Regions from separate parts of the Exiguobacterium sp. FSL W8-0210 genome, predicted to be linked through region 2. Evidence: predicted binding sites of a transcription regulator. Region 2 holds the regulator's gene; each other region holds the start of a gene.

What was found. The regulator LexA, encoded in region 2, represses DNA repair genes until DNA is damaged. The targets are predictions, from matches to a motif close to CGAACATATGTTCG.
Positions count from the first base shown of each region.
Region 1: MKY22_RS16805 (YolD-like family protein) is a predicted target of LexA. The motif match lies at 8,359-8,372, and genes of this name have one in related genera.
Region 3: MKY22_RS02385 (Y-family DNA polymerase) is a predicted target of LexA. The motif match lies at 4,403-4,416, and genes of this name have one in related genera.

Region 1 is NZ_JBBOUK010000003.1:18,597-29,206, reverse strand. Features, by position in the region: gene MKY22_RS16855 (Crp/Fnr family transcriptional regulator) at 1-69, shown strand, start outside; gene MKY22_RS16850 (haloacid dehalogenase type II) at 80-745, shown strand; gene MKY22_RS16845 (dihydrolipoyl dehydrogenase family protein) at 803-2,146, opposite strand; gene egtD (L-histidine N(alpha)-methyltransferase) at 2,168-3,127, opposite strand; gene egtB (ergothioneine biosynthesis protein EgtB) at 3,124-4,374, opposite strand; gene MKY22_RS16830 (flavodoxin family protein) at 4,726-5,340, shown strand; gene MKY22_RS16825 (helix-turn-helix domain-containing protein) at 5,480-6,088, opposite strand; gene MKY22_RS16820 (hypothetical protein) at 6,427-6,810, opposite strand; gene MKY22_RS16815 (hypothetical protein) at 6,971-7,177, opposite strand; gene MKY22_RS16810 (JAB domain-containing protein) at 7,569-8,024, opposite strand; gene MKY22_RS16805 (YolD-like family protein) at 8,443-8,736, shown strand; gene MKY22_RS16800 (type I restriction-modification system subunit M) at 8,932-10,610, shown strand, end outside.
Region 2 is NZ_JBBOUK010000001.1:1,154,460-1,165,069, reverse strand. Features, by position in the region: gene MKY22_RS05990 (ABC transporter ATP-binding protein) at 1-461, opposite strand, end outside; gene MKY22_RS05985 (ABC transporter transmembrane domain-containing protein) at 458-2,209, opposite strand; gene MKY22_RS05980 (YneF family protein) at 2,330-2,560, opposite strand; gene tkt (transketolase) at 2,683-4,653, opposite strand; gene MKY22_RS05970 (DUF896 domain-containing protein) at 4,928-5,164, opposite strand; gene MKY22_RS05965 (YneB family resolvase-like protein) at 5,278-5,931, opposite strand; gene yneA (cell division suppressor protein YneA) at 5,977-6,264, opposite strand; gene lexA (transcriptional repressor LexA) at 6,476-7,090, shown strand; gene MKY22_RS05950 (metal-binding protein) at 7,122-7,592, shown strand; gene MKY22_RS05945 (MIP/aquaporin family protein) at 7,779-8,480, shown strand; gene glpK (glycerol kinase GlpK) at 8,524-10,026, shown strand; gene MKY22_RS05935 (hypothetical protein) at 10,105-10,425, shown strand; gene dhaM (dihydroxyacetone kinase phosphoryl donor subunit DhaM) at 10,513-10,610, opposite strand, start outside.
Region 3 is NZ_JBBOUK010000001.1:437,858-448,467, forward strand. Features, by position in the region: gene MKY22_RS02365 (LemA family protein) at 1-579, opposite strand, end outside; gene MKY22_RS02370 (undecaprenyl-diphosphate phosphatase) at 687-1,523, opposite strand; gene MKY22_RS02375 (ZIP family metal transporter) at 1,881-2,693, opposite strand; gene MKY22_RS02380 (YolD-like family protein) at 2,745-3,074, opposite strand; gene MKY22_RS02385 (Y-family DNA polymerase) at 3,058-4,380, opposite strand; gene MKY22_RS02390 (pentapeptide repeat-containing protein) at 4,556-5,194, shown strand; gene MKY22_RS02395 (MBL fold metallo-hydrolase) at 5,263-6,018, opposite strand; gene MKY22_RS02400 (arsinothricin resistance N-acetyltransferase ArsN1 family A) at 6,079-6,567, opposite strand; gene MKY22_RS02405 (1,2-dihydroxy-3-keto-5-methylthiopentene dioxygenase) at 6,691-7,227, opposite strand; gene MKY22_RS02410 (methylthioribulose 1-phosphate dehydratase) at 7,244-7,864, opposite strand; gene MKY22_RS02415 (2-hydroxy-3-keto-5-methylthiopentenyl-1-phosphate phosphatase) at 7,861-8,520, opposite strand; gene MKY22_RS02420 (2,3-diketo-5-methylthiopentyl-1-phosphate enolase) at 8,517-9,707, opposite strand; SAM riboswitch class I at 9,778-9,879, opposite strand; SAM riboswitch class I at 10,084-10,187, shown strand; gene mtnK (S-methyl-5-thioribose kinase) at 10,266-10,610, shown strand, end outside.

The DNA.
Region 1 (10,610 bases), on a different contig from region 2:
TATATCAAAAAGGGACTGCGCCTATCGATTCACGCCGACAAAGTGAAGCAGGCGCTAGACGACCTTTAGGAGGGATTCGATGAAACCGACGATTCAAGCGTTCGTGTTCGATGTATACGGGACGCTGTTCGACGTCCATTCGGTCAAGGCGGCGTGTGACGAACAGTTCCCTGGAAAAGGTGACCAAATCAGTCAAATATGGCGGACGAAACAACTCGAATATTTCTTTATTCGTCAGATTTCGGGCCGTTATGAAGACTTCTCCGACGTCACGCGCGACGCGCTCCGGTACGCCTTGTCGGCGGCCGAAGTGACATGGACGACCGAGACCGAAGACGCGTTGATTGCCACCTATGCGGAGCTGTCTCCGTACGAAGAGGTCGAAGACGTGTTGAAACAACTGCAAGACAAACAGACGGTCGTGTTGTCGAACGGGACCGCTGATATGCTTGAGCAATTGATCGCGAACGCGTCGTTCACCGAGTTGTTCGACGAACTCGTCAGTATCGACGGGGTCAAACAATACAAGCCATCTCCGGCCGCCTACATGCATTGGTTCAAAACGACCGACTTGAAACGAGACGAGGTGCTGTTCATGTCCTCGAACGGGTGGGACATCATCGGTGCCAAAAACTTTGGCTTCCGGACAGCCTGGATCAATCGGGATGGCAAGCCGATTGAAGCGATGGATGTGCGACCAGATGCGATCTATGACGACTTGACCGGGATTTTGGAATCGATTTGACAGTCAAGATGACAGATAAAAAGAGAAAACGACCAACAAATTGGTTGTTTTCTCTTTTTATAGCATATAGGCGATGTCGGAAGATGAAGTAGGATACGCAAAAACCATTCGTTTGACTTCTTTAACCGATAGTTTGAATCGAATCGCCATCGCCAATACGTTGATTAGTTCATCCGCTCCACTACCGATGACATGCGCCCCAAGAATCACATCTTCTTCTTCGTCAATGATCACTTTGAACGCCGCCACTTTCTCATTCGTTCGTTTATACGTATACCAGTCGGTCGTTTCTTTATAATTGATTGTCACATTTCTTCCCGAAGCTTTCGCTTCGAGTTCACTCATTCCTACTCTAGCGAGTTTGGGAATTGTAAAAACAATCGTCGGCGTAACGATTTCCTCTAATTTCTTGTGATTACCTTTTAATAAATTCGATGCTACAAGATGAGACTCCCTGCTCGCCATTGGAGTCAAAGGAAGAGACATTGTTGCTGCTACATCTCCTGCCGCATACACCCGTGGATTGGTGACGCTTTGAAGGTATTCGTTGACAATCACGCCCTCGCTTCCCCATCCTACGCTCCCTCTCTCAAGCTCCATATCAAGCGCTGGTTCTCGACCGGCACCGTGCACGATGAGATCAGTTGTCCATCTCTCTTCTTGGTCCGCACGAATCGTTCTAATATTGAATTCATTGTCACTTCGTTCAATTTCTGCCACTTTTGTATCCAAATGCACGTTCACGCCGATTTCTTCCGACGCCTTTACTAGCAAGTCGACCAAGTCTGAGTCGAACTGCCCGAGTGGAGATTCTCCTTTGTGAAAAATATGGACTTCTGAACCTGCTCTCGCAGCAATATGAGCGAACTCAAACGAGATATATCCACCTCCTACGAACGCAATCCGTTTTGGCAAGTCTTCAATTTCTAAGAAATGATCGCTATGAAGAAGTAACTCTTCTCCCTTAATGCCTAACTGCATCGGTTTAGCTCCTGTAGCCAGTAGGATGTGTTTCCCCTCAAGAATTACATCTCCGACCTGGATCATTGATTCGCTCACAAATGTAGCTTTTCCAAAGAACGTATCAATCCCTCGTCTCTTTAACCCTTGTTCCCGCTTTTCAGGCACAGGAATAGTAAAAGAACGCTTAAATTCCAATAAGGTAGCCCAGTCTATCGAGAAATCCCCACTGAAGCCATGTCCGTCCATACGTCGACTCCAATCAATCAACTCAGCCACCCCGACCAGTACTTTTTTTGGGTCGCATCCACGTAAGGCACACGTTCCTCCGTAAGGTAACTCATCGATAATCGCGACTTTCCAGCCTGCTTGTCTACATTTTGTAGCAGCGACAGAACCACCAGATCCGGTTCCAACCACAATCAAATCATACTGCTTCATAGCGCTCGCACCCCGCTTCTTCTATTGATGGACCACTTCCATTATACAAACACTGAAGTAGTTCAACTCGTCCGAGATAACACGTTTCAATTGAAGTCCACTTTTCACACTCATTGTTTCAATATCGTTCATATCGAATTTATATGAATTCTCTGTGTGAATCGTCTCCCCCTCTTCAAACGTGATTATTTCTCCAGCAAGTTCTACTGTCTGGTCAATCATACTTTGAAGATGCATCTCAATCCTTCCAGCCTTATCATTGTAAAATGACACGTGCTCGAAAGTCGTCTCATCAATTCTGCATCCATACTCACGATTGATACGCGTTAATAAATTTTTATTGAACGCTGACGTCACACCAGACGAATCATTATATGCGGCCTCGATGATTAATCGCTCTTTTTTTCGATCTACTCCGATGATCAATAAGTCACCATTCGAAAGGTGCGTCCGAATGTGACAAAGAAAATCAACGGCAGCTGCAGGCTCAAAATTACCAATCGTTGAACCAGGGAAGAAGACGACTGTCCGTTCTGTATCGAGCTTCGGAATCTCAAACGATTTTGTGTAGTCTGCGCTAACCCCTGCCATATCGATGTGCGGGTAATCTTGACTCAACTTTCGTACCGTCTCCATTAAAAAATCTGTTGAGATATCAATTGGCACATAGGCTTTAATCGCATTCATTTCATCGAGTAAAATTTTCGTTTTGGTGCTACTTCCACTTCCCAGCTCGACTAACGTCGTCGGTCGATCAAAAAATAGGCGAAGTGTATCAACCGAAGACCTTAGAATTTCCGTCTCTGTTCTCGTTTGATAGTATTCGGGAAGACGTGTGATGTCTTCGAACAATCGTGACCCTGTTTCGTCGTATAGGAATTTAGATGAGATTGTTTTAGGGTGACGTATCAACCCTGCCACCAACTCCGTCACTGGCGCTTGCCATTGTACGGTAATTTCATTGCCTAGGCGTCGATTCATACGTTGTCCGCCAATCTGATACCACTGAATTGCCAACGCATATGAGGATAAAAGAAGTTACGGTAAGTCGCTCGGATATGTGTACGAGGCGTGACACAAGCCCCACCTTTTAAGACGATCTGATTCGACATGAATTTCGCATTGTACTCTCCAAGAGCACCTTCAAGTGGTTTGCTTCGCGGATACGACATATATGGACTCTGTGTCCACTCCCACACGTCTCCGAATGCTTTCATGAACTTGTTGCTTTCATACTGAGAATCCGGATGGAAATAGCCGTCCTCCATGAACTGCCCTTCTGTCGGAAGGTCCCCAAGCGCCACTTCCCATTCTTGCTCCGTGGGAAGTCGATAGCCGGCCCACCTCGCATAAGCGTCCGCTTCATAAAAGCTCACATGACATACCGGAGCGGATGGGTCGAGCGGTTGAAGTCCGTTCAATGTAAAAGTACTCCATTCCGCATCGTCTTGCTGCCAATAGGCGGGTGCCTCTATTTTGTTTTCTTTCACGAAATTCCAACCGTCCGACAACCAGAATTCTGCTTTCTTATAACCACCGGCTTCAATAAATAACTGGTATTCCGCATTGGTCACTGGACGATTGGCCAATTTGAATGGATGTAGATAGATTTTATGTCGTGGCCGTTCATTATCGAAAGAGAAGCCCGCATCATCATGCCCGATCTCAGCCATCCCCCCGTCAAACGTATGGAACTCGAGCACCGGTGCTTGCCCACGTTCCCGAACAGTTACTCGATTGAAGACGGGACGGATAGGGTTAAATGAAAAATTATAAAGAATATCCATGAGAATGAGTTCCTGATGCTGTTGCTCATGTTGAAGTCCAATCTCGACCAATTCAAAAACTTCTCCTTGCAACTTATCATTCTTAAAAAGCAACTCCATCTGAGCATCAACATGTCGACGATATGACAATGTCTCGGAAACGGTTGGTCTTGATATGTTTCCCCGCTTCGCCTGTGGATGCGGCTTACCGACCGACTCATAGTAAGAGTTGAACAGATGAAAAAAGGTTGAATCAAAAGGAATGTAATCTTCAATGTATTCTTTCAAAACAAATTGTTCGAAGAACCATGTAGTATGCGCCAAATGCCATTTTGTAGGACTGACGAACGAAGAGCCTTGAATGACAAAATCTTCGGTTTCCATGTTTGACACTAGATTCATCGTAGCGGTACGTACCGAGTTAAATTTTTCAATCAAATGTTGTTGGGTTGAGATCGACATGACGCTTCACTTCCTTTTCAGAGGATATAGAACTTTTTCTTTCTTTTTAGATTACCCGTTCTATCTGTAAATGAATGTAAGAGAGCTAACACTTTTTTTCTTTGCTCACATGATAAAATTTGCTTGTTCAAAACAGAAGAGTGTGACTACCATCTAATCGTCCTCGATAGGTGAGGACACATGTTATATTCACCTAAATTTCGGGTAGCATAATCATGTAGTCTTGAAACGCAGGATGAACAGATGATTTGGCATGATCATCATCTTCCAAAATAAATTAGAATTCGTGTCAAAACTGGAAAACAGTGAAGGGATTTGTGAAGTCTAAACATCATGGAAGGGGAATGTTACATGAAAGCACTATTTTTGAACTGTTCGCTAAAAGGCGGGGACACGATTTCGCATACGGAAGGCTTGATGAAAGACATCATCCCCCACTTTGACAAACTAGGTGTCGATTCCGAAATCGTTCGCGTCGTCGACTATAACGTTGCGTTCGGTGTGACGGAAGATGAGGGTGACGGTGACGAATGGCCAAGCATTTTCGAAAAGGTGAAGGCTGCTGATATCCTCGTTATCGGGACACCGCTTTGGCTCGGGGAGAAGAGTAGCATCGCCACTCAAGTCATCGAACGGTTATACGGTGGGAGCGGCTTGAAAAATGAACACGGTCAAGCCATCTACTATAATAAAGTCGGCGGAGTCGTCGTGACGGGGAACGAAGACGGGGCAAAGCACGCCTGCGCCTCGGTTCTTTATGGTCTTTCCCATATTGGTTTCACCGTCCCACCGAATGTCGATGCATACTGGGTCGGAGAAGCTGGTCCAGGCGAATCGTATCTCGACGCCGGTCGCGAAAACGCCTTCACCAAAAAGAATGGACGCTTTTTGGCCTACAACCTCTACCATTTTGCGAAAATGTTAAAGGAGCATCCGATTCCAGTCGAAGGAAACATCATGCCTTAATCAATATAATCGGGTGAATGTAGCCTTCAATTGACTAAATACTTAGATATGTGATGTTAAACCTCTATCTGTATTTTATATTGTGTATCGACCATGTCGAAAGAGCAGTCTCGAAACAGGAGAGACTGCTCTTTCGTTTTTATTTATTCCGTCCTTTCACTTTATCGATCCGAATTTTCTCGATCAACGCGTGGATGATCTGTTCATCTCTTCCACCGAAATCTTTGTTGAAAGGGACTCGCTCTCCTTCGAACATGAAGTAGTCAAGCAGGTATGGGACACGCGGTGTCGCGTGACCCCACGTGTGCTTCGAGCAACGTTCCCACACCTCGGCTTCGAACTCTTTTGAATAACGCATATGCTCGACGGCAGCCTTGACCTCCGATTTCTTCAGGACAAAATAGTCTTCAAAGACGAATTTATCCAGAAGCTCATACCACATCTCCTCGCGGGCCCGTTCTTTAATCGCTTCTACATCGACTTCAACGTGATACGGGGCCTCTTCTTCATTCTTGATGACATCCCGTACTTCCTCTTTCACCGACTCCGGATACATCTCCCACCCTTCGGGCATCCGTTCTTTGATGAACTGTTCGAGCGAATCCTCACTGATCCGATAGCCTTTTTTACGCGACTCGAGCGGTTCTGCCTGGATCACGCCTTTTCGTACCCAGTTGCGGACCGTCTCCTTATGGCTTGTGAGCTTGTTCTTCGATAAGATTTCAAATGCTTCGTCAATCGTATACATACATATCCCCCTTTAACACAACGATGATTTCATTAAATAATACCATGAACATTGTATTAAAGTAAGCTGTTACTTTAATCAATTTCGAATCGATCACAATTTACTGAATGGATACCAAACAAAAACACCATTCGGCCGAATGGTGTTCCTCGCGTGGCATTAGACGCGCCCATGCTCTTGGTTTTGACGTTGTCCTTACGCTCCGTGCCTCCCGTCAGAAAGGGCCAGGAACATAGAGATGCGTTTTAAAGCAGCTCTTGTTATCGGGCCGTCAGGGAGGCAGCGGTGCGATGAGCGACTTCGCCTCCTGGCGCTAGACGCTCACGCATGAGCCCGGATCACCATTCCTTCTCCCATGCGCCGTCCTCGGAGACTCCCCAATCCTCGAAGCGATACTTGATGAGCCAATGGACATGCATCACTTCATATTCGAATACACCCTTGGATAGCTCTGAGACGACGAAACTGACGTCCCCATCCGCCACCACCCATGTCCCATATAGATACACGATCTTGATCGGACGCTCTTCTGCATCCAGATAGATCACCACCCGGAAGTAAGGTGAATTCCGTCCTTCATCGAACCGGACGACCTTTTCGACGCCATGTTCCCTGTCGACGACACGCATCCACTTGGGATGTTCCATCAGTTCCGAGAACACGGTCCGGACGAACGGATCCAATCCCTCGAATGCATAGTCATCAAGTAGCATCTTATTCACAACGTCTCCCCCCTTCCGGTTCTTTATAGAACGATTCCCCGTCCAGAGCCAGTTCAGTCCTTGTTCATGAACCTACAGAAATGAAGACTTTTTAAAACTGTATACACATATACATGTATACACGTATACAAATCTACATGTATACAACCATTCCTTTTTCTTATGTACGACGATTCCGTCGAATCATATTGGTATTGAAAAAGACGGTGAGGTGGGTCAAGCGTTCTCCTTCCTTCACATCACAAAGAAGATCCATGCTCACAAGTTTTAAGTCGTCAAAATCTTCTTGAAGCCGGTCAGGAAGGCGTCGAAGCAACACCTCCGTCATCTCGTCCATCGTCTGTTGGTCTAGTTGGAAATTATCCATCTGAATCATCCTCTCCATTTGATAGCCTAATGATATCTCGCATCCAAGCAGGCAACATCTCGCCTAATTTCACGTAAGCCCTGGTGTTGTTTCAAACAAGCCCTAGGGCTTGTTTAGAAAACATGGTCATTTTCAATAAACAAACCGTGTTTTCACTTCTACTATTTCATCAAACAATCTTCTTACGAGACAGACCAAAACAACGTCCAACCTTCACACACGAACCATCTCGTTTTCGTCATGCGAAAACGGACCTTTTCCCTGATCCCGCTCTATGGATCCAGGCGACAGCAACGCGAGTCGCTGGTCCCGTCAAAGAAAAACGTATGTTTTTCCTCCTTGCCCTTTCCGGACGGACCAGGACCGGTTCACCGGCCCCGCTCCTTTCCATTCAACCCATGTAACCTCGCTGTTTCATGCTGACATATGATTCGTCCGCACCGAGGATGAGATGGTCGAGCACCGGGATACCGATGAGGTCGCCCGCCTCATGTAAGCGTTCGGAGACGAGTATGTCCTCCCGGCTCGGGCTCGGGTCCCCGCTCGGATGTTGGTGACAGGCGATGATGCACGAGGCATTGTTCAAGATGGCGCATTTGAAGATTTCTCTCGGATGGACGACGCTCGAATTGACGCTCCCGACGTGCGCCCGATGGACGCCGATGACCCGATTTTTCGTGTTCAACATGATGACGAGGAACACCTCACGGTCATCATCCCCGATAAAGGATGCCCCGATTTGTCGGGCGTTGTCGGGTGATTGGATGACGGCATGCTCGAGGGCAACCATTTCCTCTCGAACCTCTTGCTTGATACGGATGACCTCGATGATTGACGATAGTTCCATGATGGTTTGTCCCCTTTCGGATAAGCCGACCTCAGAACGAACACCGTTGTGCGTCCTGTTGACGGGAACGCAGCGAGCGTCGGGAGACGGTGCAAGGGCGACCGCAGGGAGAGCCTCAAAAAAATGCGTAGAGCGAACTAAGGGACAGGCTTCCGTAGCCAAGGAGCGAAAAGCCTTGCTTTGAGCCAAAAGCGAAGGAAGACGGGCCGGAGGGCGCGTCATTTTTTTGACGTCCCTTGCACCGACGACCAGCGAGCTAGAGTACGGAAACAGGACGCACGGATCACCGATCATGAAAAAGGCTGTTCAAACGAGACAAACCGGGTATAAAATAAGAACAAATGTTCGTTTTATTGGGAGGATGATTTTTATGACGATGTATCGCGATAGAGGCGAACTGAAATGGATCCCATTTCTCATGCCCGAACACAGAGCCCTACTGACGAAGTATTATAAGGAAATTCAAAAGATTGAGATGCCCGATATCGACGAACAGGTCCTATCGGTCTATGAGAATGTGCTGAATGACGCAATCTTCAGTGGGGATATAGTGGAGGTGAGATATATGGAGGAGCGGGAGATGAAACGATTCAAGGGGTTCGTGCACCGGACGAACTACATGGAGCGGACCGTCGAACTGGCCAATCAGCGGGACGGAGTCATCCATGTTCCATTCGAGGCAATCATTCACGTGGAACAATCGATGGACTAACGCCCTGGCGGTTGTTCGAAGTCTGCGTTACGAAACGAAGTGTCGCTCCTCGACTTTCCAAAGTAAAAAGCATCATTAATATAGTTTTATCGCATCTAAACTAGACTGCTATAATAAAAAAGAAGGCTTGGGCACCTATAAGCGCCATCTTTTTATAAATAAAGAAAAAATTTAAAACATATTGGAGGATATAAAGTGATCACATCAGAGGAAATAAAGCGTAGATTATGGGACGGTGCAAACGAACTGCGCGGCTCAATGGACGCCAGTCGTTATAAAGATTACATGCTCGGATTGATGTTCTATAAGTTCTTGAGTGACAAGACTTTAGAAACATTCAAAGTAACGAGTGGTTTAGATAACATGAGTCAAACTGAATTAGTAGAAGAGTACTCAAAGGCGCACACCGAATTTGGAGAACAGTTAGATACAATGATTCAAAACGTTCTCGGCTACTATGTTGCGCCAGAATACCTCTATCAAACTTGGATTAAAGACATCAATTCCGGGGACTTTGAAGTTCAAAAAGTAACGGATAGCTTAAATAACTTTGAGCGCACGATTGCCGTATCTGATGATGCGAGTGACTTCAAAGGGTTGTTCTCAAGTTCTACGCTAGATTTAACGAATACCGCGCTAGGTAGCAACTTAAACGAACGCAGTAAAAACATCAAAGCATTGATTTTGCTATTTGCAGACTTAAACATGGTCGCTCTACAAAAAGGTGATGTATTAGGAGATGCGTATGAGTATCTCATCGGTCAGTTTGCCATGGAGTCAGGAAAGAAAGCAGGAGAATTCTATACCCCACGACAAGTCAGTGAAGTCATGGCCCAAATCATCGCCAAAAAGACCGATATAAAGTCAATCTATGACCCTACCGTCGGTTCAGGCTCACTTCTCCTCACGGTCAAGAAACATTTAAGTGAAGAGGTTCAAAAAGATCTCGCTTATTACGGACAGGAAAAAAATACAGCGACCTATAATTTGACTCGTATGAACTTATTACTTCATGGAGTCCGTCCAGAAAAAATGGTCATCAATAATGGCGATACTCTCTCGCGAGACTGGCCAGAAGATCCTGAACGTCCGAATGAAGGTGTACAGTTTGATGCTGTCGTCATGAACCCACCCTATTCTGTGAAGAACTGGAACGCAGCGGGTCTTAAGGTAAGTGATCCTCGCTTTGAGGTCGCAGGTGCACTTCCGCCAGACTCCAAAGGAGATTTTGCTTTCCTATTACATGGGCTGTTTCACTTAGGTCAAAATGGGACGATGGCGATTGTATTGCCTCACGGTGTTCTCTTCCGGGGAGGCGCAGAAGGTGAGATTCGGGAACGTTTACTCGAGAAAAACTACATTGATACCATTATCGGGTTACCAAGTCACTTATTTACCAATACAGGAATCCCTGTAGCCATTTTAATCTTGAAAAAAAATCGAGAAACCGGCGAACCTGTACTCGTTATAGATGCTTCTCGCGGTTTCACTAAGGTCGGAAAACAGAACGTTCTACTCGAGAAAGATATCGCTAAAATCGTCGATACGTACGTTGAACGTAGAGAAGAAACGGGCTATAGCCGATTAGTGAAGCGCGAAGAAATTCTTAAAAATCAATACAATATGAACATCCCACGTTATGTCGAAGCGATTGACGAGGAAATCCCACAAGACGTAGACGCACACTTATTTGGTGGAATTCCTCAACAGAACATTGATGGCTTGAAAGTACTGCAGTCCACAGTACCAGATATATTGAATGCGTCTTTACAAGAAGTTCGTAAGGGTTACGTGGAGTTGGTGAAACCCGTTAAGGAGATCTCTACTCTTGTATTCGATGATCCATATGTCCTTGAAAAATCAAAAGAACTTGA
Region 2 (10,610 bases):
ATCAACTGAACGCCGCTTTGCACGAATGTCGACAGGACACCGATGTAGAGCTCCTTGATCGCTTCCGTATCGTTCGTGATCCGGGATACGAGCACTCCAGCAGGCGTCCGGTCAAAATAGGCAAGCCGTAAGTGCATGACGTGCCGGAACACATCAATGCGTAAGCGTTGAATGACTTGCAAGGCAATCTTTTGGAATTCGAACGCCTGCAAGTAATCAACGATGATCCCTGTCGTATGCAGTAACAAGTACGCTGTAAACAAAAGTGCGACTTCCTGCACCGGATACGTCCCCGGTGCGACGTATTCATCAATGAAAATCTTGACGAGATACGGTCCCCCGAGTTTTGCCGCTGTCGTAATGAACAGCAGGATGAAGGCGATGCTGACCTGCTTTTTGAACGGTTTGACGAAATCAAGCAATCGTTTCAGGACGGCTTTTTCATTGATATCATGATTCATTCGGAACGCCCTCCTTGTTCGACAAGTGATTCTAGTTGCTGGCGATCGTACGTCTCTTTATACCAACCGTCATGAGCGAGTAACTGCTCATGCGTGCCTCGTTCGATGATCCGACCGTCTTCAAGGACGATGATCTCATCGGTATGCGACACAGCCGACAGGCGATGGGCAACGATGATTTGTGCCTGATCGTGATCCGCTGTGCGGAAGTGATGGATGATCGCTTCCTCGGTTTTAGCATCGACTGCAGACAAGGCATCATCGAGCACTAAAATCGGACAGTCTGCTAGTAATGCCCGGGCAATCGAGATCCGTTGTTTTTGACCGCCGGATAACGTCACCCCACGCTCCCCGACCATCGTCGCGTACCCTTCCTTAAACCCAAGAATATCATCATGAACCGCTGCGATCCGCGCTGCTTCCATGATGTCTTCCATTGATGCCTCCGGTTTGGCAAAGGCAATATTATCAGCAATCGACGCGGAGAATAAGAAATGATCCTGTGGAACGATCGCTACTTGACGACGGACGGTATCACGCGTCAATTGTTTGATGTCTCGTCCACCAATCGTGATGGCGCCTTGTTTGACGTCGTATTCGCGAGACAATAAGCGAACGAACGTCGATTTCCCGGCACCCGTCTTCCCGACGATTCCAAGCGATTTACCGGGCTTCAACGTCACATCGATCTCTTGAAGGACCGGTTGCGTGTCATAGATGAATCGTTTAATCCCGACATGAAGTTCTGATGATGAGACACTCGTTGCTGCTTCCTTCGCATCTTTAATTTCTGGTTCGATCGCAAGCATCCGTTCGATCCGGTCATAGGAAGCACGACCCCGTTCAACGATGTTGAACAACCAACCGAAGGCGAGCATTGGCCACGTCAATAAACCAAGATATGTAGTGAAGGAAACGATATCACCAATCCGGATTTCGCCTTGTCGTAACAAGTAGGCGCCATAGCCGACCGCGATGATATACGATAGACCGACTAATCCAAAAATCGTCGGATCAAACAGTGCATCAATTTTCGCCACACGACGATTCTTTTGAACGACGTCATCAGACAGATCGGTAAACGTCTGCACGTCGGATTCGACTTCCCCTGTTGCTTTTAAGACACGGATACCACTGATGCTCTCCGCGACCTTATCGTTCAAATCAGAGAACGCTTCTTGCGCGTCATGAAAACGGGAATGTAACATCTTACCGTAGCGTGACGTCAAATAGACCATCAGTGGCATCGGTAGAAGTGATACGAGCGTCAATTTCCAACTAATCGTCGTGACCATCGTGATGATGACGAAGCTCCCCATCGTCACCGAGTCGACGAGCGTTAGAATACCGGCACCTGCTGTCATCGATACCGCCTGTACGTCGTTCGTCGCATGCGCCATCAAATCCCCGCTCCGATATTTCTTATAGAACGATTGATCCAAATCTGAAAAATGACCATACAGTTGACTGCGTAACAATCGACCGAGACGAATCGATGCCCCAAAGATATGAAAACGCCAAAAATAACGAATGAAATACGTCGCGACCCCGATGAGCAACAATGTACCTGCGAGACGAATCAAATCATTCTTCGTCAAGCTCCCCTCACTTAGACCATTGACTGTCGTCCCGATGATCTTCGGTGGAATGAGTTCTAACGCTGCTACAAATATCAAGCAGACGACCCCAAGACTATATGCTTTCCATTCTCGTCGGAAAAACCAACCGAGTTTCCTGAAGACTCCCATTCAAGTCTCCCCCCTTTTTTAAATCCTATGATTATTTGAAATAGTCTCACATTTTAGATTAGTTCTCTTTCTAAAAAATAGCAAACAAAAAGGAGACCATTTGGTCCCCTCTCGTACAGCTTATTTTTTAGGTGATTTCATTGAACCACTCATTGAACGCATCACTTGGTTGACTTTCTTTTGTGATGGCTTTTGACCCATTTGCATCATCAATGTCTTAATCATATCTTCGTTGATTGGTGGGTTTTGCTCCAAGTAGTTCATCATGTATCGACGAGCGATATAGAAACCAAGGGCGACACCTGCTACCAAGCAAAGAAGGGCAATTAAAATCCAAATCCATGTAGCCAAGTTGCTTCCTCCTCTAACTTAAAACGTCGCTTTTTACTATACTATAATTCCAATTGTTTGCATAGATGATAATAGATGAAAAACGAGCCCGACGTAAGATCGGACCCGTTTTCCGGAAGTGATTATCCGAGTTGCTTGACTGTCGCTAAAACGTTCTCAACAGACATGCCGTATTCTTTCAAGAGGAAGTCTCCAGGAGCAGATGCGCCGAAACGATCGATTCCGATGACTTGTCCTTCTGTTCCTACATATTTGTACCAACCGAGCGAAGCGCCTGCTTCGATCGCGACACGTTTCGTGATGTGTTTCGGAAGAACTGATTCTTTGTACTCTGCTGACTGTGCTTCGAATACTTCCCATGATGGAAGCGAAACGACAGCTGCTGATTCACCAAGTTCTTTTTGTGCTTCGACAAGAAGATGAACTTCTGAACCTGTACCGAGCAAGAGCGTGTCTGCTTTCGTGACGTCACCAGCGATGACATAACCGCCTTTTTCAGCGCCTTCTGTCGTCGTGCCTTCAAGCTCTGGAAGACCTTGACGTGTCAAGACGAGAAGTGTCGGTTTGTCTTTTGCTTGAACCGCTGTTTTCCATGCAGCAATCGTCTCTTTTCCGTCTGCTGGGCGGTAAACTGTAACGTTAGGCATTGCACGGAAACTCATCAAGTGTTCGACTGGCTCGTGTGTTGGACCATCTTCACCAACAGCGATTGAGTCATGCGTCAAGACGAAGATAGATGGAAGCCCCATTAATGCTGCAAGACGAACTGCTGGACGGAGGTAATCCGAGAAGACGAAGAATGTCGCGCCGTAAGGAATGACGCCACCGTGAAGCGCCATACCGTTGACAGCCGCAGCCATTGCGAATTCACGTACTCCGAACCAGATGTTACGACCGCTTGGGTCGATATCGAAGTCTGCTTCGCCTTTGAGCATCGTGTTGTTCGATCCTGCAAGGTCAGCTGAACCACCAAACAATGTCGGAACGTTCTTCGCGAGACCATTCAAGACTTCACCACTCGTTTGGCGTGTCGCTTTTTTCGATGACAAGTCGTATGTCGGAAGATCTGCTTCCCAGTTGCTTGGCAATTCGTTTGCGATTGCGCGAACGAGTTCAGCATGCAATTCTGGATGCGCTGCTTCGTATTGTTTCATCGTCTCGTTCCATGCGTCTTCTGCAGAAGCACCACGTTGGACGATCCGCTCGTCAAACAATGACTTAACTTCTTCAGGCACGTAGAACTCTTCGTGATCCCAAACGTAGCTTGCTTTCGTTAATTTGATTTCCGCTTCACCGAGTGGTGCACCGTGAGAAGCCGATTTCCCTGACTTGTTCGGTGAACCGAAGCCGATGACTGTCTTGACTTCGATCAACGTTGGTTTTGTCGTCTCTGCTTGTGCCGCCGCGATCGCTTTCGAAATCGAATCGATATCCGTTCCGTCTTCTACGCGAATGACTTGCCAGTTGTACGCTTCGAAGCGCTTCTGGACGTTTTCAGAGAATGATTTATCGAGATCGCCGTCAAGTGAGATATCGTTTGAATCGTACAATACGACCAATTTCCCGAGACCAAGGTGACCTGCGAGTGAAGCCGCCTCAGCTGAGACACCTTCCATTAAGTCTCCATCTCCACAAATTCCGTATGTGAAGTGATCGACGACGTTGAGATCGTCACGGTTGTATTTTGCTTCAAGATGACGTTCTGCCATCGCCATACCAACTGCCATTGCAATCCCTTGACCAAGTGGACCTGTTGTCGCATCTACACCAGCCGTGTGACGGTATTCCGGGTGACCTGGTGTTTTTGATCCCCATTGACGGAATGATTTAAGATCATCCATTGATAGATCATATCCCGATAGGTGGAGGAGTGAGTAGAGAAGCATCGAACCGTGTCCGGCTGAAAGTACAAAACGGTCGCGGTTGAACCATTCTGGATTTTTAGGGTTGTGGTTCATATGATCCGCCCAAAGCGAGAATGCCATCGGCGCTGCTCCCATTGGCATACCTGGGTGACCCGAATTCGCCTTTTGTACGGCATCAATCGATAAGGTACGAATCGTATTAATTGCTAATTGTTCTACTGTCGTCATGTTCGTCAAAACAATCATCCTCTCTCTTTTTCACAAATTCCTACTCATTTTAGCACACTCTTAAATGTGATACAACTTTTCTAAATAGTATGTCACATTAAAATGAATGCGCTATCTATAGCCGTTCTATCGACTCATACAGGATGCATGAATTGATGAAAGATCGTTATTAAGATGTATTGCTATCGTGCAATGTTTCCTCATCTAACAGCGCTAAACAAAAAAGAGGTCCGCTTAACGCGAAACCTCTTTCTTCTATAGAAGGAACAAACGATTATTGTTTATTCCGTTCTTCTTCTTGTGCTTGTTTCAATTTCTCTGGTGTTACGTCCGTTCCTTCTTCATCGACGATTTTCATGCCCATGAGTTGGTTTTTGAACGATCCACGGAATGCTGCGAGATACGCTGCACGTAATTCTTTTTGCTCTGCCGTTTCCGCTTCTGATAACGGCTCGACTTTTGATTTATTCGCTAATGCATTGATTCGATCTAATTGTTCTTGTGATAACATGGAATCCCTCTTTCTTTATGACTCAAACTTGAGTTGTTCAATTGTATTCTTACTGTAAAAGAGCTTATAAAAAAAAGCAAGTTAACCGCGTCAGTCGACGGGTTACTTGCTTCTCATTCCGGGCTAGGTGTCAGTTCGCGGTATTCAAGATATCGACGATTGACCGTTGCTTTTGAAATATCATGCCCCATCCCCCGCAAGGTGATGGCGATATCAGAAAACGTCAATCCGAGTTCTCGAAGACGTACAATTTCTTCGATCGGTACGTCTTTTCGACTACGTCCTGCGTTCTCTCCTTGACGATTGAGATTTCGTTCCGGGCGAAAACCTTGTTCGACTGCTCGCCGCATGCCACGGGCGATTTTTGCATTATGCAGTTTCCGTTGGTATTCTTCCACGAGTGAGACGATCTCAAGGACCATCGCTTCTGCATCCGCAAGTTGATATTCTCCATCTGAATCAAGCGTCATCAAGCGGACCCCATGTTTTTTGAATGTATGCAAAATAGCGATTTTTGCATTCCCACGACCAATCCGTGTATCATCCGTCACGAGGACCGCATCTACCGCGTCACGTGTCACATGATCAAGAACCGTCAGCATCCCTTCCCGATCGACATCATATCCACTCTCTTTTTCAGAGACGATGTCCACGACATCAAATCCCTTTTGAGAAGCAACCTTCGAAAGCTCCATCCGTTGGCGTTCAATCGAACTATCTTGTGCTTCTTTTTCGGTCGATACTCGACAATAAATCACGACCTTCATCGTACCTCACATCCCTGTTCGTTCTTTCACAACTTTTCCATTTTGTCATTGTTGTGCGATTGGTACAACGATTTTGCTTTTTGAGATGACATGTTTTGTCTCGACATCATTATTTTTAATCAACCAGTTGACGTATTCCTCATCTGACATCGAACCGTCATTGTAGACTTCAGCAATTTGTTCGACTGTAGCGTTCTCATCGACCGTAACGGAAGCTGTCATTAGTTGCGCCACTTTTTCATCCGGGCGTGGTGTGAGTAAAAAGATCACGAAAGCAATACTTAATGCATAGAAGAGAATTGAAAAAGCATGAGTACGAATCGTATGAATCATCATGAATCCCTCCAAATATGAAATGAATGAGTCAGAATAAATGTTCTCGGAACAATTGTTCGCATAACTCATAATAAACACAGAACCCGTGTTCGGTCAACACAAAATATCGAACAATTGTTTGTACGCTCATTTGTTCTATGTTATAGTGAATCTAGAAACATATATTCTTACATTTCAAACTTCAATCCAGAAAGAGGTGGCAATTCGTATGCGGAAAATGTCTAAGCGCCAACAAGAGATTCTCGACTACATCGTCTCTGAAGTGAAACTGAAGGGGTATCCACCATCAGTTCGTGAAATCGGAGAAGCAGTCGGACTCGCGTCTAGCTCGACGGTACACGGTCATTTGGATCGACTCGAGAAACGGGGAATGATTCGCCGTGACCCGACGAAACCACGTGCGATTGAGATATTGCTTGATAAGCCTGAAGAAATCACGGAAGCCATCGTTCATGTTCCCGTCATCGGGAAAGTCACAGCTGGTCTTCCGATTACAGCGATTGAAAACATCGAAGAACAATTCCCGCTTCCTGCACATTATGTAGGAAACGAAACGGTCTTCATGTTGACGATCGATGGTGAATCGATGATTAACGCAGGTATTCTTGACGGCGATCGTGTCATCGTACGCCAACAAAACACAGCAGAAAACGGAGAAATCGTCGTAGCTATGACCGAAGATAGCGAAGCGACGGTGAAACGGTTCTTCTTAGAAGATCAACAGGTACGTCTACAACCAGAAAATGACTCGATGGATCCGATGTATTTCGATAATGTCTCCATTCTTGGTAAGGTAATCGGCGTGTATCGGACGATTCATTGACGGAGGGACCAGTTACGACTGGTCTTTTTTCATGCCTTCAGGAAATGTACATGATACCGTCAATACCGTCGCACTGACGGGTTACGTTGCGTATTCGGTCGCAACGCAACAAACCGATTGGTTACCGACTGCCATCGGTATCGCTGTCGGTACGCTTTGGTTGTCACCTGACCTCGATTTAAAGTCAGAACCGTATTATCGCTTTGGACCATTTCGAGTCCTGTGGATGCCTTATGTGAAGATCATGCCCCACCGCTCGATCTGGTCACACGGATTGATCATTGGGGATGTCATTCGACTCCTTTATAGTGCTGCACTTGTGATTCCCTTATTATTTCTCAGCTTGTATTTTCAAGTCATCGCGTCAGAGACCATCGATTCCTGGTTTGCTTCCCTACCCGCTTTTGTCATTGGTATCATGGTGGCGAGTACAATTCATATCCTACTAGATTATTCCAGTAGTTGGTTTCGACCTAAAAAAAGAAAAAAGCGTCGTCGTTAACACCTCTTTTGCTTGCTTGCAGGCAAGACGAGGTGTTTTCCTATCCAATTTTTCGTATCTTTAAACATTAAAATAAAAAATTTCCATTCCTATATTTCAATTATATGTATTGAAAACGTTATCAAATCGGAGTAATTTAAAGTAGAAAGACCATTATTTGCTTTAATCCAAAGGGAGGGGTTTTGCATGAATAACTTTGTACTAGAAATGATCGGTACGATGATCCTCATTCTGCTCGGGGATGGTGTCGTCGCCGGTGTCGTCTTGAGAAAGACGAAGTCCGAAAACAGCGGATGGATTGTCATCACGTTCGCTTGGGGTCTTGCCGTCATGACAGGAGCATTCGTCGCTGCTGAGAGTGGAGCGCACTTGAACCCTGCTTTAACAATTGCACTTGCTTTAAACTCTGATTTACCGTGGGCAGACGTTCCTGTCTATATTGCCGGACAACTTGTCGGAGCTTTCATCGGCGCCATTCTCGTTTGGCTTCATTACATGAAACATTTTGAAGCGACTGATGATCAAGCTGCAAAACTCGGTGTGTTCGCAACAGGTCCAGCGATTCGCCATACGCCGTCGAACTTGATTTCTGAAATCATCGGGACATTCGTTCTCGTCTTCGGTATCTTGGCGCTCGGTTTAACGACATTCGGTGACGGCTTAAAACCACTTATCGTCGGTTTACTCGTCGTCGTCATCGGTCTATCACTTGGTGGTACAACAGGATATGCCATCAACCCGGCCCGTGACCTTGGACCGCGTATCGCACACGCTATCCTACCGATTCCGAATAAAGGTTCATCTGACTGGGGCTACTCATGGATTCCAGTCGTCGGTCCAATCATCGGTGGAGCGCTTGCCGTGTTCATCTATCAATTGATCTACTAAGATCACGTCTCACTAACACATACCGCTCAAGGGGGATTTCGAAATGGAAAACAAGTATATCCTAGCACTCGACCAAGGTACGACAAGCTCACGTGCGATCATCTTCGATCACGACGGGAAAATCGTCAACTCGGCACAACGGGAATTCAAGCAATACTTCCCACAACCAGGCTGGGTCGAGCATGATGCAAACGAAATCTGGGGTTCAATTCTTGCTGTCATGGCAGAAGCACTCGGAACTGCAGATATCAAACCTGAGCAAATCGCCGGAATCGGAATCACGAACCAACGTGAAACGACAGTCGTCTGGAACAAAGAAACAGGTAAACCGGTTTATCACGCACTCGTTTGGCAATCGCGTCAAACGTCTGGTATCTGTGACGACTTAAAAGAACAAGGCTTGAACCAGAAGTTCCGTGATAAAACAGGACTTCTGATTGATGCCTACTTCTCTGGTACGAAAGTCAAATGGATCCTTGATAATGTCGAAGGTGCGCGTGAGCAAGCAGAGAACGGTGAATTACTCTTCGGTACGATCGATACGTGGCTCGTTTGGAAACTGTCTGGTGGAAAAACGCATATCACGGATTACACGAACGCTTCACGAACATTGATGTATAACATCTACGAACAAAAATGGGATGAAGAGTTACTCGATATCCTCGGTGTTCCTGCTTCGATGTTGCCAGAAGTTCGTCAGTCGAGTGAAGTCTACGACAAAACGGTACCGTATCACTTCTTCGGTTACGAAGTGCCAATCGCCGGGATCGCTGGTGACCAACAAGCCGCACTCTTCGGTCAAACATGCTTTGAAGCGGGTGAAGGGAAAAACACATACGGTACTGGTTGTTTCATGCTCATGAACACGGGTGAGAAAGCCGTTTCTTCTGACCATGGACTCCTGACGACGATTGCTTGGGGCGTTGATGGAAAAGTCGAATATGCGCTTGAGGGTTCTATCTTCGTCGCTGGTTCTGCGATTCAGTGGCTCCGTGATGGACTCCGTATGTTGAAACACGCGAAAGATTCAGAAGGTTACGCAACGAAAGTCGACTCAACAGACGGCGTCTACGTCGTTCCTGCCTTCGTTGGTCTCGGCGCGCCGTACTGGGATTCAGATGTTCGTGGAGCAATCTTCGGATTAACACGCGGAACTGATAAGGAGCACTTCGTTCGGGCAACGCTTGAATCACTTGCTTACCAAACACGCGACGTATTGACAGCAATGGAACAAGATTCTGGAATCGAACTGAAAACACTTCGTGTCGACGGTGGTGCTGTAGCCAATAACTTCTTGATGCAGTTCCAATCGGACATCCTCGGCGTTCCTGTCGATCGTCCAGAAATCAACGAAACGACAGCACTCGGTGCAGCCTACCTTGCTGGATTAGCCGTCGGTTACTGGAAAGATAAAGCGGAAATCAAACAACAATGGAAGCTCGATCATCAGTTTAAACCAGAGATGAAAGAAGACGATCGTGAACAACGCTATGCTGGATGGCAAAAAGCAGTGGAAGCGACAATGGTCTTTAAACCATCGAAATAAGTTAATTAATAACCCGATCCCTTTTACAGAGGGACCGGGTTTTTGATATCTTATAGAAAATATAGCGTGAGGTGCCTCATGAATACCATTTATTCTGATCAACAGCTAAAAGAGCACATTTTGGCCGCACTAGATGGCAACATCACACATGAAGAATTGGCAGATTGGTGTTACCGGTATATGATTGACGTCTACCATAATGATTACTATCATCTTGCAACTGACGGACGTGGAACTTATCCATTAAGTGAACAAGCGACTGAAGTAGCAAACGATATCGATGCACAATGGGATATGTATCTTGCTAACAGTTATACTCTAAATGAATTACAGACCATTGATTTAGCTACAATTCATTTGCCTAGAGAGTGGTTAGAAAAATGGCTCCAGTCGTTTTGATTCATGAGACTCTCTACCAAGTTTTAATATGAATAGAAGTAATTGAAATAAATCCCCCTCGCCTATTCGCGATGGGGGATTTATTACTTATTTGCCAAACTCATTTTTTAATCCGTCTTCAATCTCATCGACGGATTTCGACTGTCCACTTAAAACAGCTGCTAGAAAAGCACCTTCGACGAGTG
Region 3 (10,610 bases), 720 kb from region 2:
GTTAAAGTCGACGGTCGGATTTTCCCGGTCGCTGTCTGAAATCTCGTAATATGGTTTTTTCTCGAATCCGAAGGCGGATGCGTAGAGTGTCGTTGGGAAACTCCGACGTTTTTTGTTGTAGAGGGTTACAGCATCATTGTAATCCTTGCGGGCGATCCCGAGACGATTTTCTGTTCCTTCCAGCGTGTCCATCAAGGATTGGAACCGTTCGCTTGATTTTAGTTCTGGATAAGTCGTCTGCAAGGCAATCAATCCGCGAAGCGAAGACGTGACTTGTTGGTCAGCTTCAATGCGTTGCTCGGTTGACGCAGCACGTGCAAGACCAGCTTGGGCTTCTGCGACTTTACCGTAGACTTTTTCTTCTTGACCCGCGACACCTTTAACGGTTTCAACGAGGTTCGGAATTAAATCCGCACGACGCTTGATTTGGTTGTCGACTTGCGACCATTTATTCGATACATCTTCTTCTACATTGACGAGGCTATTGTATTGTCCGATTGCTAAAAAGGCAATCACGGCAACAATAACGACTCCGATGATTAATGGGAGTTTTGATCTACTCCGACTTCTGCGTGCCATGTGGCATTCACTCCTTTAATTATGTCTCATCCCTATATACCCTTAAGCGACTGAATTAGTTTCAAAAAAATGAAAAACCGTCAGCTAAAATAGCTAACGGTTTGAACTTACATGTAGACGATGACAGCTAAGATAGCCGCTAAGACAAGACGGTAGATGGCGAACGGAACGAGTTTGATCTTGTTGATCAGCTTCAAGAAGAAGCGAATCGATAAGAGGGCAAACACGAACGACGCAACGAAACCGACAGCATAGAATGCGAAGTGGTTCGGTTGAATGTTATCCCAGTTCTTAACGAGCGAAAGGAAACTAGCACCGAACATGATCGGTACAGCCATGATGAACGTAAAGTCAGCTGCCGTCCGGTGATTCATCCCGAGGAAGACCCCTCCGGAAATCGTTGAACCAGAACGGGAGAAGCCAGGCCAAAGGGAAATACATTGGAACAGACCGACGAGTGCTGCTTGGCGATATGTAATCTGATCAAGCGATGTCGTTTTTGGTTCCTTTGGTCCGAATTTATCAGCTGCGATCATCAAGAGGGCACCGACAGCAAGACCGATGATGACCGTTTCAATCGAGAAGAGGTTCTCATCGATGAAATCTTCGAATAACAATCCGAGAACAGCTGCTGGTAGAAGACCGATCAAGACGTGACGTAGCTTTAACTTGTGTGTCCCTGATGCGTCATGTTCGCCTTCAATCTTATACAAACCGATCAAGCTGAAGAGGCGTTTCCAAAAGACGACGACGACCGCAAGAATCGATCCGAGCTGAATGACGATTTTAAAGGTGTTCGCCGAATATTTACCGAGAAAATCGGTAGTTTGCAACCACATGTCATCGACGATGATCATGTGACCTGTGGAAGAGACTGGTGCAAATTCCGTCATCCCTTCGACGAAACCAAGTAAGAGCGCTTTTAAAAGTTCAATGATTGTCATGATAATCTCCTTCTATATGATGTGCTAGTTAAAAACATATCATGTTTTATTCTTGTGAGATAGAACTAATTGGAATATCGGGCGCAGGTCTGAGAGACGATCGGACGTGTAAGACGCGTTGTCCGATTTAAATTTGTTTGAATAAGATAATAGATGGATTTAGATGTCATCGAATAGATCAGGAAATTCGATCATTTCCATTCATACTAAAACAGCATGAAGGAAAGGGAAATCTTTCTGTTAAGACACAAGGTCAGAAAAACTTCAAATCGGACGGTTTTATTAGAATATGCCTAAATTTATAAATAGAAAAACGAGCAGGAGACGATATCGTCCACTACTCGTTTTGAAACGGGCTCATCCTAAAGCGACGTCAAGAATCATCATGACCGTAAAACCGACCATCAGACCAAGTGTTGCTAAATCGGATCCGTTCTCTGCTTGTGATTCCGGAATCAATTCTTCGACGACGACGAAAATCATCGCTCCGGCAGCAAACGATAACGCATACGGTAGAAGCGGTTGAACGAAGAAGACGGCAGCTGCTCCGACCATCGCGGCAATCGGTTCAACGATTGCTGACAATTGACCGTAATGGAAGGCGCGCCGACGCGACATGCCTTCGCCACGTAATGGAATCGACAGGGCAGCCCCCTCCGGCATGTTTTGAATCCCGATACCGAGTGCAAGCGTCAAGGCACCGGCGACGGTCGCCCCGTCCATGTTCAAGGCGGCGGCACCAAAAGCGACACCAATCGCAAGACCTTCGGGAATATTATGCAACGTGATCGCAAGAAATAATAACGTCGTTTTCTTGAGTCCTGTCGAAGGACCTTCCGCTGTTTCGAGTGATGCAGATAAGTGCAAATGCGGTGTGACGAAGTCGAGTAGACGAACGAAAAATCCACCAGCGAGAAAACCGATGGCGGCAGGAATCCAAGCGATTCCACCATCTTGCTCTGTGAACTCGATCGCAGGAGCAAGCAACGACCAAAACGACGCGGCAATCATGACGCCGGCAGCAAAACCGAGCATCATGTTCATGACGCGTTTTTCAATCGTCGTAAAGACGAAAACGAGTGCCGCACCAAGTGCGGTTAACCCCCAAGTCATCATTCCGGCAAGCAATGCTTGCACGACGACGGGGAGGGAAGTAAACCAATCCAACATGACTATTCCTTCTTTCCGGGCACGATTTAAAGCATCCATCTGTATGAGAGCTTACCCGTTTTCGATCCGGACGATTCGTGTGAAGGGAATTTCAATGACTTCACGTCCGCGCAGAAAGAGAACGGAACGTTCGGGTTCTAGTCGTTCGACGAAACCGACGACCGTCACGTAGCTACTTTCCTTATAATACGTGATTTCAAGTTCGTTTCCTTCTATTAAAGCTTCTTGGAGCAGAAAGTGCCATGATTCTTGTAGCTGTTCATCAATTTCAGGCAAGTCGAGCTGATGCATCTGGACATAGTATTCCCGCAGCAATTGCAAATGTTCTGGCATGAGAAAAGGAATCCATTTTAAATTTCCCCGATCACGATACGCTGTCATGACGATCACCTCCCGGATGACCGCCGACAAAACGAAGGCGACGTTTGGCGACACTCGTATCAAGAAACGAGACAGCGAGGCGAATCGTTCCTTTTCCGTAGCGAATGTTGACGACATCCATTGCTTTTAATAACCGTCGCCGTTTCCAGAGCCGCGCATTATCCTCGAACAAAGACAACTGTAAAATGCCTTGATCGGCAGTCAAATGCCCCACTGCGACGGATAAAAATCGAACAGGTTCCCCATCGAGCCAATTCGGTTCGAATAATTGTAAGACGTGACGCAAAATGATGCGTTCATCGGATGTCGGATAAGGCAACCGTACTTGACGGGAGAAACCACTTCGGACGACGTTTCGAGAATAACGGACACCGATGTGAACGGTCCAGCCGACTTGATTCGAAAAGCGACAACGTGCGGCAACATCCTGTACCAGTTCATTGAGCACATTCCGGATGCGTTCGAACTGATAATAGTCCTGCATTAAGGTCACACCGTGTCCAATCGTCCGTTGAGGAGCTTTCTCGAACAGATGACGTGGGGGAAGCAGTGTCGGTGACGCGTCGAGTCCCCAAGCGTGATGCCACAGTTCGGCACCGATGACACCGAAGCGTTCGTGTAACTCTTCAACGGGGCGCATGGCAAGATCACCGATCGTTTCAATCCCCAACATCTGCAGATGTTGTTCCATGCGATGTCCAACTCCCCACATCTTTCGAATCGGAAAATCATGAAGACGTCGTGCGACATCAGCATATCCACATCGCGCGATGCCTTCTTTTTTCCCGATTAAATCAAGCGTCAGTTTCGCGATGACGTTATTTGGACCAATCCCGATGCGGACGTGGATGCCGGTCTGTTTCAGGATTGCTTCTTTAATTTTGAGGGCAGCTTGCAGGTCGGAACCAAATAGGCGATCGGTTCCGGTCATGTTAATGAAGCTTTCGTCAATTGAATAGACGCGGATGGCTTCAGGTGGGGCGAATTGGTGCAGGACATCCAGGACACGAATCGACGTCTTCATATAAGCGAGCATACGTGGTTCGACAAGTCGAATCGTACGACGAACAGCGTATGGCAATTGCTCGATTTCATATAATCGACCGGCTGTCTTGATTCCAAGTGCTTTTAAGGCAGGGGTGGCAGCGAGAATAACGGACCCGCTTTGTTTTAAATCGGAGACGACCGCTAGGCGTGTCGTCAAGGGTGGGAGATTGCGATACTGGCATTCACAGCTGGCGTAGAAGGACACACTGTCGACGCAAAAAATACGTTTATCTTGTGGTAAAACGACGGAAGGAAACATCTGAATCACTCCTTTACATAAAAGAACGTATGTTCTTATTTGATTTTCCTTGACTATAGCATGGTCTCAAAGTGTCTCAAAATAAAAACTGTTGAAAAAAGAGGAATTCGAACGATTTCTCCTCATATAAAAAGAGTTTGGTACACTAAGGGAGAGAAAAAAGGGGGAACCTTCATTGAAAGAGACCGTTATCCGTTTACCAGAATTACCGAAGACACTTCAGTCAGAGACGTTCGATCAAGTCGAAATCGATGACCCGTATCTGAAAGGAGCGCGTTATGAGAAAGAGTCGATGCCGAGTGAACTGACAGAACGCATCGATGCCTATCAAGTGTGTTTTCAAAATGTCTCGTTCGCGAATCTTACCTTTGACCGTGGTTCGTTCGAAGATATTCGTTTTGAGCAATGCGACTTAACCGGATGTCACTTCCAAGAAACTCGTTTTCACCGTGTGTCCTTCGCCGGATGCCGGATGACGGGTGTTCAGTTCGAAGATTGTACGCTGGACCATTTAACGATTCAGGAAGGGCTTGCGGATTACGTACAGTTCATTCGCAGTACGGTCCGTCATCAACACTGGAGCGAAACGACGATGAAAGAAGCACAGTTCTTCGAAGTGAAGCCGACCCATTGGAAACTCGAAGCGGTCCGGCTTACGGATAGTCAATGGATTGAAACACCGTTAAAAGGTCTTGACCTCCGGCAGACGGAACTCTCTGGTATTACGATCGATCCGCGATTTTTACCAGGCGCTGTCATTACGGAAGAGCAAGCAGTCGCCTTTGCTCGCTTGTTAGGTCTTGTCATTCCATAACAAAAAGAAGTCCTGCTTTCGATTGTTACTCGAAAAGCAGGACTTCTTTTTAGTGAAGGTTACTGTTCTTAAAATGACATCGTTTCGCCATCCTCTGGAATCAGGAAATGGGCAGAAAGGTGGAAGGCGGCTAAAAAGTCAGCAATCATATCACGTCGCAAGAGACAGTGGTTGACGGACTCGAGGTGCGAGACGATGATCGTCGCTTCCGCCGCCGCTTCGTGTACGGCAAGGAGATCACGCTGTGACATCGTAATCGGCTCTCCGGTCAAGAACTGGGCGGCGCCACTGTTGACGACGATGATATCGGGTGTATGTTGTTCGATTGCATGCGCGACCTCGTCGCACCAAATCGTATCACCGGCGATATAAAGTGTTGGTTCGTCCGGATGGGTGAGGACGAGCCCAGACACACGTCCCATCCGTTCGCCGATTTCACCGACACCATGCTGTCCACCTGTTCGATGGACCTGGATATCACCGATCGTTACACCAGAATCGAAGGAAGAGACGTTCGTGAAGCCGGCTTCTCGGATGTGCTGGGCGTCTTCTTCTTGCTGCGCATAGAGTGGCAAATGCTTGGGTAGAAGTTGTTTAGCAGCATCATCGAAATGATCGGCATGCAGATGCGTGACGAAGATGGCGTCAGGATCGAGCAGTGTGTTGACATCGACCGGTAAGTCGACGAGTGGATTGGCGACGGCATTTGGTGTTTGACCGAAGGGAGGCAAGCTGCTTTTTTCGCCGAGGAACGGATCAATTAGTAAGACTTGATTGGCATACGTGACAACGAGTGTTGCATTACGAATTTGTTGAATATCCATTAGGTTCATCCTCTCTCAATGACTCGGATTGACTATTCCCCGTCTGGCATTCAATGAATCCTATCGCAAGCGTTTCTCCATCGCCATGACGTCGACATATTCACCGTTCAACTGTCCTTGCTCCTTAAACGTTCCGACGATCCGGAATCCAGAGCGGATATAGAGTTTTTGTCCGATTTTATTGAATGGGAAGGTGAAGAGAATGAGTTTATGCATCTGATGATCACGGGCGTGTTGCTCAGCCGTTTCAAGCAAACGTGTGCCAATCCCTTGTCCACGATGAGTCCGGGTGATATAAACCGAAATCTCACCGACGGATGCGTAGACAGGACGCGGATTATACGGATCGAGGGAAATGAAGCCGAGGACACCTGTGTCATCTTCAGCGACATATCCGGCATATCGATCGGTGCGTTCTGCATACCACTGGGTCATGAAGGATAAGTCCTTTTGGTCGGTCTCAAGCGTTGCGATTCGATCTTCGATGCCTTCGTTATAGATGGCGAGAATCGCTGGTAAGTCGTGTTCCGTTACGGGACGAATATGCATACGCTCACTTCCTCATCGCTTTTCCTTCATTATATCGGTTACGTGTCAATGTAGTGATATGTTTGTGCGATAAGAAAAGCGCTGATTTCCTTCACATAAAGGAAATCAGCGATTATATCGTTCTTAAGAGACCGTTGACGTCTCGTTTTCATAAATCGGAACCCAGCCGTCTGTCGTGACGAAGATCCGAACAGCAACGACTTTACGATCGTCTTGAAGCGTAAAGTAGTGGCGTGTGTTAACAGGAACGGAAATCAAATCACCAGGATTGAGTTCGATGTTATAGTAGCCGACTTCTTCGTCTTTGATCGCGAAGACGCCATGACCGCTGACGATGAAACGAACTTCATCATCCGTATGGTGATGTTCTTTCTGGAAGTTGACGAGCAACTCATCAAGGTTCGGTGTCGTATCCGAAAGTGAGATGATGTCAGCTGTCTGATACCCACGACGTTCTGATACGTCTTTGATTTCTGGAGCGAACGTATCGAGAATCGTTTGTTTGTCTGCATCCGTCAGTGTGAAGTTTTCAACGAGAGGCGCTGGAAGTTTCGAAACGTCCCACTGTTCGTAAAGAACGCCGCGTGACGCGAGGAAGTCAGCGACTTCCGTTTGATCCGTATACCGTGTGTTTGTTTCTTGGAATAAGACTGTTGCCATGAGATGATTCCTCCTTTTAATGAGTGGATTGACGGCATGATTGCAACGTCAACGTGTAATTGAATAAAAACTCGAAGGCTTCGAGGTGTTTCTTTGCTTCAAAGGCGGTCGGTGCCCAGACCGTGATCCCGTGATTGCGGATCAGGACAGCACCACTGTCTGCTGTGACATGAGGTGCAAAAGCAGCGGCAAGCGTCGGAATGTCCGCATGATTCGGAATGATCGGTACCGTGACCGTCGCATCCTCTTCCCAGTGTCCGAGTGCCTTGATGATTTCTTGACCGGAAAAGGTGATACTGCCTTGATCGCCATAGAGTTCCGAAATCACATTGTTCGCAATCGTATGGACATGCAGGGAACAACCGGCGTCCGTTCGATTGAACACTTTGACATGGAGTAATGTCTCAGCGGAAGGACGCCCGGATTGCTCACCGATCAATTGACCGGTCGCATCGACATGAACGAAGTCGTCAGGAGTCGTCTGTCGCTTATCTTTCCCGCTTGCTGTCACAAGAAATTCAATCGGAATAGCAGACGTCCGAATGGCGAGGTTACCACTCGTACCAGGGAACCAATCGCGCGCCGCAAGCTCTTGTTTGATGGCGCGTAGCTCTTCATACCGTCGCATGAATGTCATGTTGTCACCTCCGCTCGTGTTAAATCATGAACGATATCGTGGAACGTCTCAAAAGGTGTATAGGCGATATCATTCTCTTCACACAACGTGATCAGATAATCACGGGCATAGACACGATCCGCTTGTTTTGCGAGTTCGAAGTCCGTCACCGAGTCACCGATGACGATGATGACGTCACCGTCTTTACGTAGTGTCCGGGCAACGGACGTTTTACAACAGCCGCACCCGTTCGTGCAATGGGCATCGCAGGCGTTTGGCCAATCGATATGGACGAATGGACCACTGAAATCGGCGACGTTACAGTAAATCTGTTCTTGGTCGAGGAATGGCGCTAAGATTGGTTCGACGAAAAAGTCCATTCCACCGCTGACGATCGAAAAATCGATGCCTTGACGACGACTGTACTGCAGTAACTCCGAAAATCCGTCGCGAATGACCGCACGCTCCAACAAAAAGTCAAGATAGGCTGTTTTTCCGTCAGACGGCAGAAGTGCGAACATTTGCCCGACACCACTCTGAATCGATAACGTCCGGTCGAGTACGCCGTGTTTCAACGGTTCGAAGTCACTCGCTGGCGCAAATGCCTGCATGAGTGCGATGATGTTATCTTGCGTCGTCACAGTACCGTCGAAGTCACAAAGAATCCGTACGGTCATGACTTGATCCCCCAAGCGTCGAGGGCGATTCGTAATTCTTCATGACGCGATGCTGCCGTCGATAGGGATTCATTTGCGAGTGCCGCATCGAGTGCCTGACGGAAAGCGATGACACCAGCCGCAGCACCTTGCGGATGACCATGTACGCCGCCGCCAGCGTTGATGACGGAATCGATCCCGAAGTCCCGTACGAGTTGAGCGACGAGTCCAGGATGAATACCGGCTGAAGGAACCGGGAAGATCGATTTCGTCTGACCAAGACGGGTCGCTTCGACCGCGATACCACGAGCGACATCCTTTGGCAAAGCGACATTGCCGTAAGGAGACGGGAATAGCGTCAAGTCTGCTCCAGCAGCACGCGGTAAAGTGCCGAGTAAGACAGGAGCTGCGACTCCGTGATTCGGGCTAGCAATCAACGCACCGCTATATGCCGGATGATTGAAGATCGGAACGTTGATTTCCGGATCACTCGCCAGTTCGCGTAAGACGTCGAGTCCGTATGTGAAGGTATTCAGCAAGAAAGCAGTCGCTCCAGCATCAATCAATCGCTTGGCTTGATCCTTGAGCGTAAAGACGGGACCACTGAGTGTGATCGCATATAACGCACGTTTACCGGTCCGTTGGAAGTGAGCATCGATGACCTCACGTCCGATCCGTGCCCGGTCAATCGTCGGTGTCAACGGATTGTCGTATAGGATCTCATCGTCTTTGACGAGATCAATCCCACCAGCGAGTTGTCCTTCGAGTTGATCACGAAGGAACGATAAATCGCGTCCGATGACTCCTTTGAAGATGCTCATTAATAATGGGCGATCTTCGACACCGATCAAGGAACGGACCCCTTCGATCCCGAATTTCGCACCTGGAAAGTCCGACGTAAATGTATCGGGTAGTAGCAATTCCGTTAATTTGATTTCACCGTCGAGTGAGAGTTTCCCGAAGACGGTCGTCAGAATCGCAGAAAAGTCGCGCGATACATTGTGTTCCGGGTAACGAATCGTGATATAGCCTTTACCATCGCGCTCTTCGGTATGTACGACTTCCCCTTTGAACGAGGCGAGTTGTTGTTGTTCGAGATGATTCAGTTCCGTCCAAGAACCGACTGTCAGACCAAGCGCGAGTTGTTCAGCGCGTTGCTCGAGTCGATCACGGGCAGTCAATTGATAAGTAGCAGTGATATAAGCCATGTCTTTCCTCCTTCAACAAAAAAATGGTCTCTCGTCAGCGACAAGAGACCATGAATGATTCGAACGTGGACTCTTATCTGTCAGCTTAGTAGCTGCAAGAATTAGCACCGTGCCAAAAGGTCGGTTGCTGCGACATCGTAGGGCTTGTCCCTCCGTCTGCTCTTGATAAGAATTGGATGAAATTGTGAAATCTAATTGCAATTTTTACATGAGAATCGTGACTTGTCAAACTTTTTTAGAAAATTTATTTTTTTGAAAATACTCTTTCTATAGATGACTTAAAAATGATGTCCGTTTCTGCTTGATTTCGATTTGACAGCGAGGAAGTCGATTGCGTAAGATTCAAATCAATATCACACACGACAACTACATACGACTCTTATCGCGAGTTGGCAGAGGGAATTGGCCCGATGACGCCGCAGCAACCGACCACTTGGCACGGTGCTACATCCAACAGACGTTTCGTCTGAGAGATAAGAGGACGCAGTGACTTTCCTGCGCCTCTTTTCGATGACGAAAAGAGGCGCTTTTTCGTGTATCACATAGGGGGAAACTGAGATGACATATAAAGCATTCACAGAACAGGACGCGATTGATCGTGTTCGGACATTAGGACTGATCGGCGATGGAGCCGTCGAAGCAGAAGAGATTGGCGACGGGAACCTCAACCTCGTCTTTCGGATTCGAGAAGGCGAACATCGCTTGATTCTAAAACAAGCACTCCCGTACGCGAAAGTCGTCGGTGAGAGCTGGCCACTATCACTCGAGCGGGCGTGGATCGAGCAATCCGCACTCCGTGAATTCGCCCGGCATGCCGTGCCGTTCGTACCGCGTGTCTTTCATGCTAGTCACGACGAGGCGTATACGGTCATGGAAGATCTTTCACATCTGACAATCGTTCGA